Regions from separate parts of the Azorhizobium sp. AG788 genome, predicted to be linked through region 1. Evidence: predicted binding sites of a transcription regulator. Region 1 holds the regulator's gene; each other region holds the start of a gene.
What was found. The regulator LexA, encoded in region 1, represses DNA repair genes until DNA is damaged. The targets are predictions, from matches to a motif close to TGTTCNNNNTGTGTTCNG.
Positions count from the first base shown of each region.

Region 1 (6,801 bases):
TTCCGGCGCGGAACGGCCGGGGGCATACTGGCCCCGAGGCCGCCGCAAGATGCGGCCCCTAGGGAGATGCGCATGAAGATGGTGGGTATTTTCGCCGCGAGCGCCTTTATGGGCCTCACCGGACTCACGCTCCCGGCCGCGGCCGCTGACGTGACCGGCCTGTGGGCGACGCCGGTGCATGGCGGACAGGTGGAGATCAGCAAGTGCGGCGCCTCGGTGTGCGGCCGCATCGTGACCTCCGAGGGCATCAAGGCCGACCCCAACCTCAAGGACACGAAGAATTCGGATGCCGCCAAGCGCGACCGCGTGCTGAAGGGCCTGCAGATTCTCGGCGGCTTCTCCGGCGGCCCCACGGAATGGACCGGCGGGCAGATCTACAATGCCGATGACGGCAAGACCTACAGCGCCTCGCTGACGCTGGATGGTGACAACACGCTCAAGGTGCGCGGCTGCATCGTCGTGCCCTTGTGCCAGACCCAGACCTGGACCAGGGTCCGCTGATGACGCGCCTCACCCACCTCGATTCCACCGGCGCCGCGCGCATGGTGGATGTGTCCGACAAGCCTTCCACCACGCGCGAGGCGCTGGCGGAAGGACAGGTGGTGATGGCCCCCGAGACCCTCGCGCTCATCCAGTCCGGCAATGCCAAGAAGGGCGACGTGCTCGGCGTCGCCCGCATCGCCGGCATCATGGCTTCCAAGCGCACCCATGAGCTCATCCCCCTCTGCCATCCCCTCATGCTGAGCAAGGTGGAAGTGGAAGTGACGCCGGACGAAACCCTGCCCGGTCTTCATGTGGTCGCGCGAGTGAAGACCGCCGGCCAGACCGGCGTCGAGATGGAGGCGCTGACGGCCGTCTCCGTCGCCTGCCTCACCATCTACGACATGGCCAAGGCCGCCGATCGCGGCATGCGCATCGAGAACATCCGCCTGCTTGAAAAATCCGGCGGCCGCTCGGGCGACTGGCGCGCGGCGTGAGCATGACCGGCACGCCCAAGAAGGCCCCGCTCATGCCGGTGGCCGACGCCCTCGCGCTCATCACGCGCGATCTCGATGTTCTGGCAACCGAGATGGTGCCAGTGGACGAAGCCGTGGGCCGCGTGCTCGCGGCCCCGCTCGCCGCCCGCCGCAGCCAGCCGGGTGCCGACATGTCGGCCATGGACGGCTATGCCTTCGCCTATCCCGAGACGCTGGACATCCCGCTGACCCTGAAGGTGGTGGGCGAATCGGCCGCTGGCCGCGCCTTCGACGGCGCCGTGGGGCCGGGAGAAGCCACGCGTATCTTCACCGGCGGCGTCGTGCCGCCCGGCGCGGACACCGTGGTCATCCAGGAGAACACCACGCGGGACGGCGACAGCGTCACCATCACCGTGCCGCTCGCCAAGGGCCGCAATGTGCGCAAGGCGGGCTTTGATTTCGCCGCCGGCACCGCCCTCTTGCCGGCCGGCCGGCGGCTGAATGCTCGCGACGTGATGCTCGCTGCAGCCGCCGATCACGCCATCCTGCCGCTGGCCCGCCGCCCGCGGGTGGGAATCATCCAGACGGGAGACGAGCTGGTCTATCCCGGACAGGCCACCGGCCTCCTTTCGGAGGTGGTGGTGTCCAACGTCTATGGTCTTGCGGCGCTCGCGCGCGAAGCGGGCGCGGAGGTGATCGACCTCGGCCTCGTGCGCGACGGCATGGACGAGACCCGCGCCGCCATAAGCCGCGCCCGTGACCTCGGCATCGATGTGCTCGTTTCCTCTGGCGGCGCCTCCGTGGGCGAGCATGATCTGATGGCCCCGGCACTGAAGGCCGAGGGCATCGCGCTCGCCGTGCACAAGATCGCCTTGCGCCCCGGCAAGCCGCTGATGTTCGGCGCCGGCGGCAACATGCGGGCCCTCGGCCTGCCGGGCAATCCGGTCTCGGCCTATGTCTGCGCCGTGCTCTTCCTGCTGCCCATCCTGCGCCGGATGCAGGGCGAGGATGCCCCGCTGATGGCGACGCGCCCGGCGCGGCTCGGCACCGCCATGCCGGCCAATGACACGCGCATGGATTTCGTGCGGGCGCGGCTGCGTTTCGAGGACGGGCAAGCCATTGCCCATCCTCTGACCAATCAGGACAGCAGCATGCTCTCGGCTCTCGCGAGCGCCGACTGCCTGCTGATTCGCCCCGCTCATGCGCCCGAGGCAAAGGTGGGCGACCCGTGCGAAATCATTCCGCTCAACGCCTGAGACCGGCGTTTACCCGATGTTGAGGCTTGTGGAACAAACAAGAAACAGGTACATAATGTTCCTGATTTGTTTCGCAGGGCGCGGAGCGGATCGTCTCCCGGTCCGATGGGCCTGGTCGCAAGGGGCGGAACCACACGATGCTCACCCGCAAGCAGTATGATCTTCTGCGCTTCATCCATGAGCGCCTGAAGGAAACGGGCGTGCCTCCCTCCTTCGACGAGATGAAGGAAGCATTGGATCTGCGCTCCAAGTCCGGCATCCATCGCCTCATCACGGCCCTTGAAGAACGCGGCTTCATTCGCCGCCTGCCGAACCGCGCGCGGGCGCTGGAGGTGGTGCGCCTGCCGGATAGCGCGGCGCCGGGTCTCGCGGCCGCCCGCAGCGGCGGGCGCGGCTTCTCACCCAGCGTGATCGAGGGCAGCCTCGGGCGCGTGCGCCCGGTGGTGGATGACGAGGAACCAGCCGCCGTGGTGGCCGTGCCCGTCATGGGCCGCATTGCGGCCGGCTCGCCCATCTCGGCCATCCAGACCCGCAGCAACACGCTGAACCTGCCCCCCGAAATGCTCGGCACGGGGGAGCATTTCGCCCTTGAGGTGCGCGGCGACAGCATGATCGAGGCCGGCATTCTCGACGGCGACACGGTGCTCATCCGCAAGTGCGACACGGCCGACACCGGCGACATCATCGTGGCGCTGGTGGATGACGAGGAAGCCACCCTCAAGCGCCTGCGCCGCAAGGGCGCCTCCATCGCCCTTGAGGCCGCCAATCCCGCCTATGAAACGCGCATCTTCGGCCCCGACCGCGTGCGCATCCAGGGGCGGCTCGTGGGGCTCATCCGCCGGTACTGAGGGCGCGTTCGGAAGCGCGGTTTCCGAGAGACGGATTGTTTTGGGACAGTGAGATGCAGCGGGACCATCAGGGTTCCTCCTGCGCATCGTCCGCGCTTCGGCGGCCGGCTGTCTCCGTATCGACGACGGGCATCGGCAGATCCGGGAGCACTGGCATCCAGGGCCGCTGAACGCCGACAGGGCGCGTCGGAACAGTTCGCCAGTGCACAGCGAAGGACTGGCGGATTTGCGCCTGAGAAGGCGCTTGGGTCATGGCGCTCCGCGCCGATTGTCGAGGGGCCCTCTCCGTGGGCGTGTGCGGCTGAGCTGACGGAGCGATGGACTTCTGCCTACCCACGGTTGGCTCCTCCTCCACATGTGCGCGCCTGATTGCCCCGGCATCTGCCGTTGGCGGCATCGGCGGCGCTGAGGACATCGGGCGTATCCCGGATTGGGTGCCTCCGTTCCTTGCCGCCCTTATCTCTCGCGCCTTGGCCCAGCGGGCCTGCTGATCGCGCCAGAGCGAGGCCCGGTGATCGGCCGCCATGCGGCGCGGACGCGTGGCCGGCGGGGCCGGCGGCGGACCATCCGGTTCGGCTTGCGCCGATGCGGGTCTCACCTCGGAAGACGAAGCGTCTGTTTCGGACGGCGTTTCAGGACGGAGCTCGGGCGCGGCTTTAGCCTGCACGCTGTTGCCGGATGCAGCCTGTGGCAGCTCCACGGCCGCTGGTGCGGCCTCTCCCATCGCCGGCGGAGGTTCACCCGCGACCCGATGCGGGGTGGCTATCTCCCCTGCCGCCTGCCCCGGTCGATGAAAGAGCGCCAGCGTCCCCGTGCGGCTCATGTCCTGCGGCGTGAACAGGCGGGCGGCGCAGGCCGAAATGTTCTCGGTCGAAGGGACCTCCGCCGTCACCACGAGGCTCGCTTCCCCGCACGCGGCCGGAAGAGCCTCGGCCTTGCGAACCAATACGATCTTCGTGCCGTCCGGGAGCGGCGCCATACAGCGGCGGGCATCGCAGGCAAAGCCCTGCGCCAGATCGGGCGCCTCCGCCGTGCGCGGATCGGCTTCCTTGCTGAGCCACTGCTCCGCCACCAGCCGCGAACTGCGCGCGCCCGCGATGCTCAGGCGCCCATCGCCGCCGCGCACGGCAACGGTCTGGCCGTTGGCGGCAATCAGCACGTCCGGCCGGGGTGGCGCGCCCAGGAGCAGGAGCGCCGCGACGACGCAGGGCACGGCGGCAAGGCGCAGAAGCCCCCGCAGCAGGCAGAGCGCCAGCAAAGCGAGTGTCGCGAAGGCGGCAGTGCCCGCCCCAACCCAATCGGTGCGCATGTCGGCACCGGGCAGGGCCGCAACCACGTCCGACACCTTCACCATGATGTCGATGCCGAGGCCCATCACCGGCCAGGCGATGAAATCCCAGCCGAACGGCAGGAGAAGCACCCCGAGCAGGCCGAAGGGCATGACGAGGAACTCCACCGCCGGCATGGCCGCGAGGTTGGAGAGGAGGCCCATGATGCCCAGGCGCTGGAAATGCAGCGCCGCATAGGGCGCCGTCGCAGCCCCGGCGACCACGGAGGTCATGGAGAGGGCGGCCAAGAACAGGCCCATGCGCGCCAGCGCCCGCAGCACGAGCGGGCCGGCCGCCAGCCGGCCGCGCAGCCCGGTCCATTGCTCGTAGGCCGCCACCAGCGCCAGCGTCGCGGCGAAGGACATCTGCGTGCCGGGCTCCAGCAAGGATTCGGGGCCGAACGCCAGCACCAGAACCGCCGCTACCGCGACCGTGCGCAGAGTGAGCGCCGCTCGCCCCGCGATCACGCCCACCAGCACGATGGCGAGCATCCAGAAGGAGCGCTGGGCCGGCCAGTCATTCCCGGAGAGCAGGAGATAGACGCCGCTTCCCGCGAGCGCCGTCGCAGCCGCCAGAGACTTGATGGGAAACCCCAGCGCCAGCGGGGGGAAGGCCGCAAGGCCGCCGCGCACGAGAAAGAAGAGTGTACCCGCCACCGTGGCCATGTGCAGGCCGGAGATGGAGAGCACATGGGTGAGGCCGGAGACGCGCATGCTCTCTTCCACCTGCGGAGAGATGGAAGCACGGTCACCCACGACCAGCGCCACGGCGATGTCGGCGGCGGTGCCGCTGAGCACGGCGCGGATGCGCGCGCCGACCGCCTGACGCACCTCGTCCACGAGGCGCCCCATGCGCACGCTGAAGGGAGCCGGCTCGGCGAGCGCGATGATCCGCGGGCGACCGAGCCCGAATCCCACCGCATCAATGCCGCGGAACCAGATATTGCGGCCGAAGTCATATCCACCCGGCAGCGCCGCCTCCATGGGCGGCAGCAGGCGGGCCAGAACGGAGACCGGCGTGCCTGCCGCCGGTGCGCTGCCCCGCGCCACCGAGAGCCGCACGAGCTGCGGCTTCACCGCAAGCCCCTTGCCCTCGGCTGTCGTCACCCGCAGCAGAATGCGATCCGCCTTCGCCCGCCGCTCCACCTGCTCCACGAAACCGGAGAGGCGCACCGGTGTCTGAGGCGGCAGGAGCACCGGGTGCGCGATCCATGCGGTGTGTGCGGTAGCGAGGGCGAAACCGCCTCCGACCGCGGTCAGCCACAGCAGCAGCGCGAAGGCCACGGGCCGCGCCCGCGCACAAAGGCTTGCGACTGCGAGGGCGCCGGCAAGACCGAGGACAGCCGGCAGCGACGGCTCCTGCGCCGCGCCGAAATAGAGAAGAATGCCGCAGCCGAAGCCAACCGGCAGCCAGAGGACCAGCCGGCCGGAAGCCGCCTCGGCACGGACGTCGGCCAACAGGCGGTCGCGCAGGCGGCCGAGGAGGGCACCGGGCCACACCGGGGCGGGGATGAAGACCGGGCGCGCGACAGCGCCGCCGAGCACGCCCGCGCGTGCTTCGGCGGGGCGGCCCCGCGCCCCTGCCCGACCGTCCCCCATCGGCCGTGTTCCTTCGCTCCCGCGCCTATGCTACACGGGCGCCTCGCATGCGCCACGGCTTCGTGCGCGTCGGCCTGCTGGCAGGCCTCACAGGGGCGTCTCGCCCACCCGCTTTCCTCCCACGTCCGGCCTTTACGAGATGTCGCAGATCGTCACCCGCTTTGCTCCCTCCCCCACGGGCTTTCTGCATATTGGCGGCGCCCGCACGGCGCTGTTCAACTGGCTCTACGCCAAGGCCAAGGGCGGCAAGATGCTGCTGCGGATCGAGGACACCGACCGCCAGCGCTCCACCAAGGAGGCCATCGACGCCATTCTGGAGGGCCTGACCTGGCTCGGCATCGATTGGGACGGGGACGTCATCTACCAGTTCGCCCGTGCCGAGCGGCACCGGCAGGCGGTGGAGGAGATGCTGTCGCGGGGCAATGCCTACCCCTGCTATGCGACGCCCGAGGAACTCGACGAGATGCGCGAGCTCGCCCGCAAGGAGGGCCGCCCGCCGCGCTATGACGGCCGCTGGCGCGACCGCCCGGCCTCGGAGCGCCCCACCGACCGCAAGCCGGTCATCCGCCTGCGCGCCCCGCAGGAGGGCGTCACGGTGATCGAGGATCAGGTGCAGGGCACCGTCACCTTCCCGAACAAGGACCTGGACGATCTCGTCCTGCTGCGGTCGGACGGCACGCCCACCTACATGCTGGCAGTGGTGGTGGACGACCATGACATGGGCGTCACCAACATCATCCGTGGCGACGACCATCTCACCAACGCCGCCCGCCAGACGCAGATCTACAATGCGCTCGGCTGGGACGTGCCGCGCA
Region 1 covers NZ_SOBM01000002.1:265,824-272,624, reverse strand. Annotated here, with positions in the region: gene DFO45_RS05285 (DUF2147 domain-containing protein) at 73-501, shown strand; gene moaC (cyclic pyranopterin monophosphate synthase MoaC) at 501-977, shown strand; gene glp (gephyrin-like molybdotransferase Glp) at 980-2,212, shown strand; gene lexA (transcriptional repressor LexA) at 2,350-3,060, shown strand; gene DFO45_RS05265 (ComEC/Rec2 family competence protein) at 3,128-5,986, opposite strand; gene gltX (glutamate--tRNA ligase) at 6,126-6,801, shown strand, end outside.

Region 2 (6,801 bases), on a different contig from region 1:
CAATCCCGGCTTCGGCACCGGCGTCTATCGCCTCTTCAACTACGGCGGAGGCCTGACAGACAACGGCCTCAATGTGACCCCTGTTGGAGGCCTCTCCGCCACCGTTCAAACGGCGATAGCGCGGCAGGTGAACCTGGTTGTCACGGACCCTGGGCAGAGCATCCTGTTCTGGAATGGAGGAACCACCACGCCAGCAGGCCAATTGTGGGGTGGTCCTGGCACGTGGACGGCCGGGCCCCAGACAAACTGGAGCAACGCCGCCGGTACGCTCTCCCAAGCATGGAACGGAAACTTTGCCGTCTTTCAGAGCTGGCCAGGAAAGGTGACGGTTGACGCCAGCGCTGGCCCGGTCACCACGACAGGCATGCAATTCGTAACATCTTCGTACGAGATCAGCGGTGACGCAATTACGCTGACTGGGTCCTCTCAGATCCCCATCCGGGTGGGTGACGGCACTGCAGCGGGCGCAGGAACAGTTGCTTTTATGAATGCCAAACTGACGGGAACCGGCGGCCTGAACAAGACAGACCTTGGCACCCTGGTTATTGGCGCATACAACGATTATACAGGTGGAACCACGATTTCCGCCGGCACCCTCTGGATCGGAAACGATGTATTTGGTCCTCCAGGAAATATTATCGGAGACATAGTTAACAACTCAAAATTGGTATTCGGAAATAATGGTACATATATTTCATCAAACAACATATCCGGAACAGGTTTAGTTGACGTATCTCGCGCAGGACTCAGAGGATTCTATAGACCAGTCATATTTACTGGAACAAATACATATACGGGTGGAACCATTGTCCCTTTCACTGGAATTCTCCAGATCGGCAACGGCGGCACGACAGGGTCCATCGTTGGTGACGTCGCCAATGACGGCGAACTCACCTTCGCCCGCTCTGATGCTGTTACGTTTTCTGGCATTGTTTCGGGCAGGGGAGACGTGTTCAAAAGCGGAACTGGAACGCTCACTCTCTCGGGATCCAATACGTATACCGGGCGGACTGAGGTACAGGCCGGCAGCCTTGTGGTCACCGGCAGTCTCGGGGGAACGCGGCAGGTCATCCTGAGCACCGGAGCGACGCTGTCCGGTAGCGGGAGTATCGGCGGCAGGGTCGAGGTGAATGGCGGCACGCTCGCGGGCACGCAGGCCGCCCCCCTCACTATGGGCGCCCTGCTTCTTGCGTCCCAATCGAATGTCAACGTCACGCTCGGCGCGGCCGGTGGCAGTGCGCCGTTCAATGTGCTGGGCAACCTGACGCTGGACGGCACCTTGAACGTGACGGCCGATGCCGGCTTCGGGGCCGGCAGCTATCGCATCTTCGGCTATGGCGGCACGCTTACCGACAATGGCCTCGACGTGTCGCGCGGCGGTGGCTTCGTCGGCGTCATCCAGACCTCCGTGGCGGGGCAGGTCAATCTGCTGGTGTCGGACATCGGGCAGACCATGCAGTTCTGGAACGGCACGACCACGACAGCGACCGGAACGGTGGTGGGCGGCAGCGGAACCTGGACGGCCGGGCCCCAGACCAACTGGACCAATGCCGCAGGCACCGCTCCTCAGCCCTGGAGCGCCGGGTTCGCCATCTTCCAGGGCGCGGCGGGCACAGTCCGCGTTGATACCAGCGCGGGCACCGTCGCAACCACCGGCATGCAGTTCGTCACCAACGGCTATCTGGTCACCGGCGATGCCCTGACCCTGTCCGGCACCGCCCAGGCGAGCATTCGCGTGGGCGACGGAAGCGCGGCGGGCGCCGGCACGGTTGCCACCATCGCCAGCGCCCTCACCGGCACGGGCGGCATCAACAAGAACGACCTCGGCAAGCTGATCCTGACGGGCACCAACACCTATACGGGCGGTACCACCGTCACCGCCGGAACCCTGGTGGGCAGCACCACCAGCCTCACCGGCAGCATCATCGACAATGCCGCCCTGGTCTTCAACCAGACCACCACGGGCACTTATTCCGGCACCATCTCCGGCACGGGCTCGCTGACGAAGACCGGCGCGGGCACGCTGATCCTGACGGGCACCAATACCTATACGGGCGGCACGCTCATCTCCGAGGGCACGCTCCAGATCGGCAATGGCGGCGCCAGCGGCTCCATCGTCGGCAACGTCGTCAACAACGCCACGCTTGTCTTCAACCGCTCCGGCACCTACGACTTCCCCGGCACCATCACCGGCTCGGGCGCGGTGATCATCACCGGCGGCTCCACGGTGAACTTCACCTCGGCCGCCGGCTACAACGGCAACATCGGCGTTGCGGATTCCAGCTTCGTCCTGTCGCCCAATGCCGTGTCCCGGTCGAGCTACACCATCGGCACCGGCGGCACGATCTCCGGCACCGGCACCATCGGCGGCCTCACGGTGGCCTCCGGCGGCACGGCGGCGCCGGGCTATTCGCCGGGCACCCTTACGGTCGCCGGCAACGTCACCTTCCTGCCGGGCTCGGTCTATAGCGTGGACGTGACGCCCTCCGGCGCCCACGATCTCATCACCGCCTCCGGCACTGCCAGCATCCTCGGCGGCACGGTGGCGGTGAATGCGACGGCGGGCGGCTACAGCCCGGTCACCACGCTCACCATCCTTCAGGCCTCGGGCGGGGTGAGCGGGACATTCGCCAGCGTCACCTCCAACCTCGCCTTCCTGACGCCGCTGCTGAGCTATGACGCCAACGACGTCTATCTGACGCTGCGGCGCAACGACATCAGCTTCGCCAGCCAGGCGCTCACCGCAAACCAGCGGGCCGTGGCGGGGGCTGCCGACGGGCTCGGCTGGAGCAACCCGGTCTATTACGCCCTCGCGAACCTGCCCGTCGGTGCGGCGCCCGCCGCCTTCGACAGCCTGTCGGGCGAGGCCTATGCCTCCTCAAGCACGGTCATGCTCCAGCAGTCGATCTATCTGCGGGATGCGGTGGGCGCGCGGCTCGGGCAGGCGCTCGCGCCGGCGACCGCGCCCGGCGGGCCTGAGACGGCGGCGCTGGCGCCGGGCCTGACCCCGACGCTCTGGATGCAGGGCTTCGGTGCCTGGGGCAATGCCTGGGGCAACGGCAATGCGGCGAGCGTCAGCAGCGACATCGCCGGCGTGTTCGGCGGCGCCGACGTGGCGCTGGGCGATCGGTGGCGCGTCGGCCTCATGGGCGGCTACAGCCGCACCACGCTCGATGCGAATGCCCGCAACAGCTCCGGCACCATCGACAATTACGACATCGGCCTCTATGCGGGCGCCCGCTATGGCGACCTCGGCCTGAAGGCCGGCGTCAGCTATACGTGGCACGATGCGGCCATGACCCGTAGCGTGGTGTTCAGCGGTTACAGCGGCCGCAACACCTCCGGTTATGACGCCGGCACGACGCAGGTGTTCGGCGAGGCGGGCTATACCTTCCGCATGAACGGCATGGCACTGGAGCCCTTCGCCGGCCTCGCTTACGTGCACCTCGCCACCAACGGCCTGACCGAGACCGGCTCGACGTCCGCCCTCTCGGTCAGCACCGGCGACATGGACACGGTGTTCTCGAGCCTCGGCCTGAGGGTGGGCAGCAGCCTGACGCTGGTGCCCGGCCTGACGGTGAGCCCGAGCCTCAGCCTTGCCTGGCTGCATGCCTTCGGCGATGTGGCTCCAGCCTCCACCACGGCCTTTGCGACCGGCTCACAGCCCTTCACGGTGACCGGCGTGCCGCTCGCCCGCGACAGCGCCCTCATCGGCGCCGGGCTCGACTATCGCATCAACGCCAATGCGGTGCTCTCCGCCACCTACAGCGGCCAGTTCGCCTCCGGCATCCAGGACAACGCCTTCAAGGGCATGCTGACGGTCAACTTCTGACCTCCATTTCCCGCCGGGCGCGCCATTGTGCGCCCGGCCTCCCGCATCCCCCGCCACCAGTTATTCCGGACAACGCCTCTGAATGCTTCGCCGACGAGGTGGACGCGCCGGACGGCGCCTCACGATCGAGCGTGACGCCGCGAACGGAGCCGCTTGCCCGTCGTAAAGACGCCGAAGCTGGCTGACTGATCCGATGGAAAGACCGGCAAAGAAAAAGGCGCTGCCCAGCAGCGCCTTTAGGTCTTGTCCAACAGGATAAGGCGCTTCAACACCCAACCCAGCGCGCGCTCACCTCATCGCTAGAGGCGGCCAAAGCATGCGTGGTCGGGGAGCCCTGCGCGCCGCTGTGCCTCAGAACGGGATTTCGTCGTCCATATCGTCGGCCGGGCGACCGCCACCCGAGCGGGCACCGCCGCCACCGCCGCCGCCTCCCGACCGGGCCGGGCCGCCGCCGAAGCCGCCGCCCCCACTGCCGGAATAACCGCCGCCGCCGCCGAAGCCGCCGCCCCCACCGCCGGAATAACCGCCACCGCCGCCGGAGACGCGCTCCATGGGACCGGAGGAACCGAAATCGGAACCGCCGCCATAGCCGCCGCTGCCGCCGCCGTAATCATCCCCGCCCTCGCTGCCGCCGCCGCGACCGTCGAGCAGGGTCAGTTCGCCGCGATAGGGGCGCAGCACCACCTCGGTGAAATAGCGCTCGCCGCCATTCTGGTCGGGCGCTTTGCGGGTCTCGAGCTGGCCTTCGATATAGACCTTCGAGCCCTTCTTCAGGAACCGCTCGGCTACGCCCACGAGGTTCTCGTTGAAGATGGCAACCGAATGCCACTCGGTGCGCTCGCGCCGCTCGCCGGACGCCTTGTCGCGCCAGGTCTCGGACGTGGCGATGCGCAGGTTGCACACCCGGCCGCCATTCTGGAAGGCGCGGATCTCCGGATCCCGGCCCAGATTGCCGACCAGGATCACCTTGTTGACGCTGCCGGCCATTCGGGTCTCCGTTCTCTTGTCTTCACGTCTGCTGATGAGGTCTGACACCGGAGGCCGCCGATCAGCGCCTGGGCGCACGGCCCTCAGACCTTGCTCGCACCGTAACGGTCCTGCCGGGCGAAGCGAGGGCGCGCGCCCGTTGTCCACCAAAATGGCCCAGGCAACCCCCAATGTTCCATTTATGTTCTAGCGCGTGCCCGATATTTCCACAAGCTACGGTTTCAAGCTTTTTTACTGGCCCGACCCGCACGTTCCTGTTACGTTCCCTGCTGCATCGCACGCCGCTTCCTATATGAGCCCCGTTGCAGGCACCCTGCCCGCCCCTCGATGGAGCGGGAACGACGGTGCCGGCGGCACGGCGATGCGGGCCGGAAGCCGAGAGGCGGATTGAACATCCGCGGTCGGTTCCCTGCCGTACAGACGCTGTTCTGAAGCTGCCACCGGCGACGGCTGGCCGCGATCCGTCCGTTCTCTGCGGGCCCCCGCCCGCCAGCCCAAGCTCGAGACTCATGAGCGACCGCAAGCCCTCCTCCCGCGCCGTCACTGCCCCCAAGGACCGACGCGATGCCCGGCTTCTTTCCGTGCGCGGCGCGCGCGAGCACAATCTCAAGAATGTGGATCTCGACATTCCGCGAGACAGCCTCGTGGTGTTCACGGGCCTCTCGGGCTCGGGCAAGTCCTCGCTTGCCTTCGACACCATCTATGCGGAAGGCCAACGGCGTTATGTGGAAAGCCTCTCGGCCTATGCGCGCCAGTTCCTGGAGATGATGCAGAAGCCGGACGTGGACCAGATCGACGGCCTCTCCCCCGCCATCTCCATCGAGCAGAAGACGACCTCGAAGAATCCCCGGTCCACCGTCGGCACGGTGACGGAGATCTACGATTACATGCGCCTGCTCTGGGCGCGCGCGGGCGTGCCTTATTCCCCCGCCACCGGCCTGCCCATCGAGAGCCAGACCGTCTCCCAGATGGTGGACCGGACCCTCGATCTGCCGGAAGGCTCGCGCCTCTACATCCTCGCCCCCGTGGTGCGCGGCCGGAAGGGCGAATACCGCAAGGAGATGGCGGAGTTCCTCAAGAAGGGCTTCCAGCGCGTGAAGGTGGACGGCGCCTTCCACGAGATCGCGGAAGCCCCCGCCCTCGACAAGAAGCTGAAGCACGACATTGACGTGGTGGTGGACCGCGTGGTGGTGCGCGCCGACATCGCCGCCCGCCTCGCCGACAGTTTCGAGACCGCGCTCGGCTTGGCGGACGGCATCGCCGTGCTGGAGTTTGCCGACCAGAAGGAAGCGGACGGCAGCCCGAAGCGCGTCATCTTCTCGGAAAAATTCGCCTGCCCGGTCTCCGGCTTCACGATCCCGGAAATCGAGCCGCGCCTGTTCTCCTTCAACAATCCCTTCGGTGCCTGCCCGGCGTGCGATGGTCTCGGCGTGGAGCAGACCATCGATCCGGACCTCGTGGTGCCGGACAAGAGCCGCACGCTCAAGCAGGGCGCCATCGCCCCCTGGGCCAAAAGCACCTCGCCTTATTACGGCCAGACGCTGGATGCGCTCGCCAAGCACTACAAATTCAAGCTCACCGTGCCCTTCTACGATCTGCCCAAGAAGGCGCAGGACGTGATCCTGTTCGGCTCGGGCGAGGAGGAGATCGCCTTCTCCTATGACGATGGCCTCAGAGCCTACGAGACGAAGAAGACCTTCGAGGGCATCGTGCGCAATCTCGACCGCCGCTGGCGGGAGACGGAGAGCGACTGGGCGCGCGAGGAAATCTCGAAATATTTCTCCACCGTGCCCTGCGCCACCTGCGCGGGCTATCGCCTGAAGCCCGAGGCGCTGGCGGTGAAGATCGCCGGCAACCATATCGGCCAGGTGGGCGAGATGTCCGTGCGAAGCGCCAGCGCATGGTTCGAGGATCTGCCCGGCACGCTCTCCGACAAGCAGAACGAGATTGCCGCCCGGATCCTGAAGGAGATTCGCGAGCGC
Region 2 covers NZ_SOBM01000008.1:229,807-236,607, forward strand. Annotated here, with positions in the region: gene DFO45_RS21070 (autotransporter domain-containing protein) at 1-3,832, shown strand, start outside; gene ssb (single-stranded DNA-binding protein) at 4,184-4,819, opposite strand; gene uvrA (excinuclease ABC subunit UvrA) at 5,329-6,801, shown strand, end outside.
Region 2: a site for LexA is predicted at 5,069-5,086, ahead of uvrA (excinuclease ABC subunit UvrA). Genes of this name have one in related genera too.

Region 3 (6,801 bases), on a different contig from region 1:
GTCCGCGGTATGTCGATGGTCCCGTATCGCGAGATGTCATCGATCACGTCCGAGCCGCAGAACGGCTGGAAGGCGCAGTGGATGCAGTCGGGGTCGAAATTGTTCAACGAACACGAATTCAGTGTGTCGATCTTCGCCCGGCCGAGGCCGTCCCGCACGTTGCCGACGGATAGGTCGATCCGACCGATCCGCGACTGCATGCGGGCTTCGTCCGTCGGATAGAAGGTGCCATCGTGATCAATGACGATGTAGTCCGACGCGAAAAAGCTGGGGTTTCGGAGGTCGACGTGACCGTCCGCACCAAAGCGCAGAACCCGTCGCAGGCATTGGCTGAAATAGTACTCCTCGAGGCTCGACCCAGTTCGGTGATTGCGCTCGATCAGCCGCTCGACGAAAGCGGCGTGCCAGGCGATCCAGCGATCCAGCGCCGCATCGGGCTCACGACCGCGACGTGCGAAGCCCTGATGGTTCACGGGCCGCAGATAGATTGACCGAATGCCGCGCCGCTCGAAATTGTCGATCATCGCTTCCACGTCGGGCGGGGCGTCGATGTCAATCGTCGGTAGGGCTGATACTTTGCCGGGGCCGAGACGGCGGACGGCCTCGTCGAGGTTCTGGAAGAAAGCCTCGGTTCCCGGAGCGGTCTTGGTGCGTTGGCGCCGGTGCGTGGCTTCATCGCCATCCAGCGATGTGCTGACAAAGGTATCGGGTGCCTCGAGAAACCGCCAGGCGGCCTCATCGACGTTCTGGAGGTTCGTGCAGACGACGAACTCCGCACGCCGGAAGCGCGACCGGCAGAAAGAACGGATGCGCTCCAGGAGATCGAGCCTCAGGAGGGGCTCTCCCCCTTGGAATTCCACCTTCACGTCTTCGGTGTCGAGGCCGCCCAGGAAGTCCTCCACGTACCGAGCGGTTTCCTCGGTCCAGTCGAAGCCCTGCGCATTCAAGGCGGCCCTGGAGACCTGACAGTAGGAGCACGTGAGATCACATCGCAGCGTCGGGACCAAAACGACGTAGGAGATCGTCCGGCGGACGGCCTGCCGCGCTGCCCAGCGATAGGCGAAGGCCGTGTACGGCAAGTCCAGCTCGCGGCGATAGGCGTGGCCGCCCTCGAGAAGGAATGCCCGGTCGTGGTCATCGAGACCAGCTTCCGCGTATCGGCGCAAGAAGGCTTCTGATCCCCTGAAGAAGCCGCCCGCGTCATCGGAGAATATAAACGCGTCGTCACCGGCATGCCGGAAGCGCAGCGGCCAGACCTTCATCGCATGACCGCCGAGAGTAAGGCCTCGCGCATGGGCAGCGTTTCAAGATAGATGCGCTCACGGTAGAGCGTGTGAAGGACGGCTGACCGCAGGCCTAGTATGGCAGCCTCGTCGACAGCTCCCGATACGAAGATGCCTTGAGGGCGTCGTTCGAAACGGATTGCTGGAAAGCGTGCTTCCAGCCGCAGAACAGACCGCTCCACCACGCCATCAAAATTGGATGGCACCTCAACAATCGTCGTGACCATAGTCCCCACCTTGGCGCAGCATGCTGCCAAGGAATGCGTGTTGCCGCAAGGGGATAGGTCATCAATTGGTCAATTGCTTGCTATCGAATCTGAGCTGCTGGTTGTCTGCCTTACATGCGGCGACCGCGAATAAGTGATTATGGCGCTCGGGCCGCTTCCGCGTGGCATTATCTAATGCGATGCTATTTTGACGACTTGTTGGCTGCGTCTGGCGAAATCTCCGTGGATCGAAAGGGATAATCGGTTCCCATATAGATGATATCTGCTGTGTGCATCTGCATTTGCGTAGGATTGGCGAGTTTTCGTATATTCGAATATCTCTGAGAGAATGATTGCAGTGGAGCGGCCCTTTGCAGCAGAAAAGGTTTCATAAAGAGATAGATCTCAGCCGCATCTGGACCTCGTCGGAGGCGCCAATCTGGAAGCGGCTTGTTGCAGGTGCGTTCTATACGGGGATCAGCCTCCTCCTGTGGGCTCTACCCATATACGCAGCATGGCGCACATTTTTCGGCACGGAATGATGTGGCTGCATTGGCAGGGTTGTTCACGCTGTCTGCCGCCGTAAGGCCATGTGAGGTCTATAGGAGCGCAAGCTGGCGCCTTCCGATCAGATCTGGACCGTAGGCCTCCAGCGATGAGACGGTCACGCCGATAAGACGTATGCCTTTCCGTGGAGGGAAGAGGGGCGCCAGCAAGTCCGCCGCGAACCGCTCGAGATCGATGGCGCCCGTGATCGGGGCGTTGCGGGTGCGGCTTCGGGTGATCTGCTGGAAGTCCGCGTACTTCACCTTGAGGGTCACTGTGCGCCCGGAAAGGTCGCGCCCTTCGCAATGGCGCCAGACTTTGGCTGCGAGCGGCTCCAACTCCTGGCGGGCCTTGCCGAAATCGAAGATGTCGATTGCGAAGGTATCCTCAGCGCCGATCGATTTTCGCTCCCGGTGGGGCTCAACCGGCCGTTCGTCGATGCCGCGCGCGATCCGGTAATACCAGGCGCCCGATTTGCCGAAGTGCTGTTGAAGGAAGTCCAGCGACTTCGCTCTGAGGTCAGCGCCGGTGGCGATCCCCAGCCGCGCCATCTTGGCGGCCGTTGCCGGTCCGACGCCGTGAAACTTCTTCACCGGCAGAGCTTCGATGAAAGCCGGCCCCATCCGAGGGGTAATGACGGCCTGACCGTTCGGCTTGTTGAGGTCGCTGGCCGTCTTCGCAAGAAACTTGCAGTAGGAGATGCCAGCAGATGCGTTCAGGCCCGTCACCTCCTTGATCCTCGCGCGGATCGTTTCTGCAATGGCCGTGGCTGCCGGAATGCTTTTGCGATTCACCGTGACGTCGAGATAGGCCTCATCGAGCGACAGCGGTTCGATCAGGTCGGTGTGCTCAGCGAAAATCTCCCGGATCTGCCCCGAGACTGCTCGGTAAACCTCGAAGCGGGGCGGGACGAAAATCAGCTCCGGGCATTTCCGCTTCGCGGTCACCGATGGCATCGCGGAATGCACGCCAAAAGCCCTGGCCTCGTAGCTCGCTGCTGCGACAACTCCCCTTGCGGCTGACCCGCCAACGGCCACGGGTTTGCCGCGGAGTTGAGGATTATCGCGCTGCTCCACCGATGCGTAGAAGGCATCCATGTCGACGTGGATGATCTTGCGTGTGGGCGCGCTTGATCGGTTTGCGTCGCCGGGTCCCATCTTCGTCGCCCGTGCTGCTCGCTTGCAGATGCGGTGGAGGCCATGGGGTGATTGAGTCACCAGCCAAACTTTTAATAGCGAAATGAGAACAAAAAGGCAACAAACACCTGCTTCCGCGCCCCGCGGTCCTGCCCGCGACGCGTTGGTCAGGCTTCTGCCGGATCAAGGCCGTCCCATTTGCGGCCGCGGGCGACGATCTGGAGGGTGTCGGACGGGAGGGGGCGTTGGAGGGCCGACGCTTCCTCCCAGGGCGCCGTCATCCAGATCTCGCGTTCCTGCTCCATTGTCAGAATGACCGGCATCGCCTTTGGGTGGACTGATAAGACAGGTTCGGTCGCTTCCGTCGTCAGAAAGGCGAAAAGGTCGATGGTGACCTCGCCCTCCTTGACCTTTCGAACGGAGGTCCATGAGGGCACCCAGATCCCCGCGAAGAAGGCCAAAGGCCTCGTCTCGTCCAAGGCAAACCAGACATCGCCCCCGAAGACCTTGTTGTGTTCACTGAAACTCGTGAAAGGCACGAGACATCGGTTCGATGGCTCAAGCCACCTCTGCCAGTGCCTGGAACCAGTGTTCCTCACATTGGTCGTCCCGCCGTCCGGCTCGAGGCGCAACAGCTCCTTGAAGTCGAAAGACTTTCCCTTCGCCTCCAGCTTCGCCGCACGCTTCTTCGTGGCTTCCAATTGCGCATAGCCGGATGAAGGCATGCCCCACCGGACCATAGCCAGTTCCCTGACCCCATCTGCGGCAGTCCGCACGATCGGTGCGAACTGATCGGGAAAGATGCCGGTCAGTGGGGGGAGATTGCCGGTCGTATCCCGCATGGCGTTGGCCAATTCACGGATGGCTTGCTGGCCCTTGGTGACGCTGTACAGATTGCACATCGAAGATGTTTCCGGCGCGACCGCCCTCGACCATAGCAGGGGGGCGACAGGAGCCCAACGGGGAGAGTTCTCTCACTTCGTGCACTGCTCCGTCATCGGAGGCGGAGCCAGACCGGTGCATGATCGCTCGCGTGGGCCCATCCTCGAACGTCGCGATCCACGCCGACAGAAGCAAGGTCGCCGGCCAGTGCCGGGCTGACGAGGAAATGGTCTATCCGGAGCCCGGCGTCGCGGCCGAAGGCGTTCCGCAGGTACTTCCAGAATGTGTAAACGCGCTCGTCCGGATGCAGGTGCCTGATGGCGTCGATCCAGCCGTCGTTCGTCATGGCGGCGAACGCCTTGCGCACCTCCGGCCGGAACAGAGCATCATCCCGCCACCGTTCTGGAGCGTAGACATCCAGGTCAGTCGGCATAACGTTGAAGTCTCCGGCGAGCACGACCGGCAATTCCAGTTCGAGAAGACCGGCAGCGTATGATCTGAGGCACTCGAACCACCGCAGCTTGTAGTCAAACTTGGCTCCGGGTGCCGGATTGCCGTTGGGCGCATAGAGGCATCCCACGATGATACCCTCGATGGCGGCCTCGATATAACGGCTCTGGATATCGTCCGCCGCGCCGGGAAGACCTCGACGGGTCTCCAGGGGCGTCTCTCCGCGCGCCAGGATGGCAACGCCATTCCATGCCTTCTGGCCCTGCCAGATCGCTCCGTATCCGGCCTTTTCCAATGCGGCGATGGGAAAGCGATCTTGGGGAGCCTTCAATTCCTGAAGACAGACCACGTCCGGCTGATCCTGAGCAAGCCAACGCAGGAGGACATCGAGGCGTCCGTTCACGCCGTTCACGTTGAAAGTCGCTATCCTCATGGGAGGCCCTCGGCGTGGAGGTGAGTGGCTGGAACGCCCGACGGCACATGCTGGTTCGATGCCGTCCCCGGTAAACACAGCCAGCGCGTGTGCCTGACAGATTTCGCTTGTTCTCATTTTGTTCTCGTGGAATCCATAGAGCTGTTCAGCCCCGGAGACCACCATGCCGAGCGATGCCTTTCGCGCGGACGACATCGCATTGCCGACCTTTCTAGCGACCTCCGAACCTCTGAGCGGCCATGCCTGCGCCACCGCGGCGCCGGTCCATACGGCCGAGCAAAGGGAAGCGGTCTGGCTGCAATGGGAAGAGCATTGGCTGACGGAGTTGGCTCTGCGCGTGGAAGCATTCGATGGGTGCCAGCATTGACGCTGCGGGCCCGCTCGGTGGCTCGGGGAGAAGCCGCAACACCGTCGTTGAGGCCCTGCGGGAACGGATCGAGAGCATCGAGGGAACAAGGCGTCGGATCAGGCGGGTTCTGCCGTTTGGCGTTGCCGCGATGGATGGGCGCTTGCCCGGCGGTGGACTAGCCATGGGGGCCTTGCACGAAGTCGCGGGAGGCGGCAACGGAGCGGTCGACGGCGCGGCAGCGGCGCTCTTCGTGGCGGGTATCGCCGCGCGTACGCGCGGCCAGATCCTCTGGTGCATCACGCGGGCGGACTTGTTTGCCCCGGCACTCGCCCAAGCGGGCCTCCCTCCGGATCGAGTGATCTATGTGGAGGCCGGCGACGACAAGGCCATCCTGACCTGTCTCGAGGAAGGTCTTCGTCATGGCGGCCTCGGCGTCGTCGTGGGTGAAGTCGCTCGGTTGTCCATGACAGCCTCCCGCCGCCTGCAACTGCGTGCGGAGGAGACGGGCACGATGGGCATAGCCCTCCGACGGTGGCGACGGCCTGCGGATGCGGCTGACTTTGGTCAGCCAACCGCAGCCATGACCCGCTGGAGGGTCTCCGTCCTGCCGTCCAGGCCGTTACCCGTGCCGGGCGTCGGACGACACCGATGGCTCGTCGAACTGATCCGTTCCCGGGCGGGCGAGAGTGCTGATTTCGAAGTGGACGCGTGTGATGCCGAGGGTCGTCTCCATCTGGCTTCCGACTTGGCCCACGGACAGGTGGCGGAGGAAGGCTGGATCAGCAGCGCCTCCGGCTGAAACGCCGCTCGTGTTGGTCGGACGACAGGGGCAGAAGCAGATGGTGATGGCTGCGGATGCGGTGGCTCTCGCCGCAGGCCTCCGTCCCGGCATGCCGGCCACCACGGCTCGGGTCCTGGTGCCGAACCTCGTTGTGCACCAGCACGTCCCGGAAGCCGATGCCGAAGCCCTCGATCGTATCGCCCTCTGGATGATGCAGCGGTACGCGCCCATCGTCGCCACCGATCCACCGGATGGAATCGTCATGGATACATCCGGTGCTGACCATCTGCATGGCGGCGAGGAGATGATGCTGACCTCGATCGCCGGACGGCTGAAGACCTCAGGCGTGTCTGCCCGGGTGGCCGTGGCTGACACCTGGGGCGCGGCGCATGCGGTGGCCCGTTTCGGCGGGCGAAGGTCGGTGGTGATCCCGCGCGGCGATGCGTGTCCGAGGATCCTTGATCTGCCGATCGCGGCTCTGCGCCTGCCCGCTGACATCGTGTCTGGCCTGCATGTCCTCGGGTTCTTGCGGATCGGAGACATCGCGGAGATGCCGCGGGCACCGCTGACGCTGCGCTTCGGTCCGGAGCTCGGACGACGCCTGAACCAGGCCCTTGGCCGCCTGGCAGAGCCCATCGAGCCTATCAGACCGGAAGAGATCGTGCGCGTGAGGCGCGCGTTTGCGGAACCGATCGGCGCCGCGGAGACCATCGCCCGCTACATCGGGAAGCTCGT
Region 3 covers NZ_SOBM01000006.1:39,765-46,565, reverse strand. Annotated here, with positions in the region: gene hxsB (His-Xaa-Ser system radical SAM maturase HxsB) at 1-1,262, opposite strand, end outside; gene DFO45_RS16240 (hypothetical protein) at 1,259-1,510, opposite strand; gene dinB (DNA polymerase IV) at 2,089-3,192, opposite strand; gene DFO45_RS16230 (SOS response-associated peptidase family protein) at 3,339-4,073, opposite strand; gene xth (exodeoxyribonuclease III) at 4,166-4,936, opposite strand; gene DFO45_RS16220 (hypothetical protein) at 5,100-5,303, shown strand; gene DFO45_RS16215 (ImuA family protein) at 5,287-6,084, shown strand; gene DFO45_RS16210 (DUF6504 family protein) at 5,999-6,801, shown strand, end outside.
Region 3: a site for LexA is predicted at 3,277-3,294, ahead of dinB (DNA polymerase IV). Genes of this name have one in related genera too.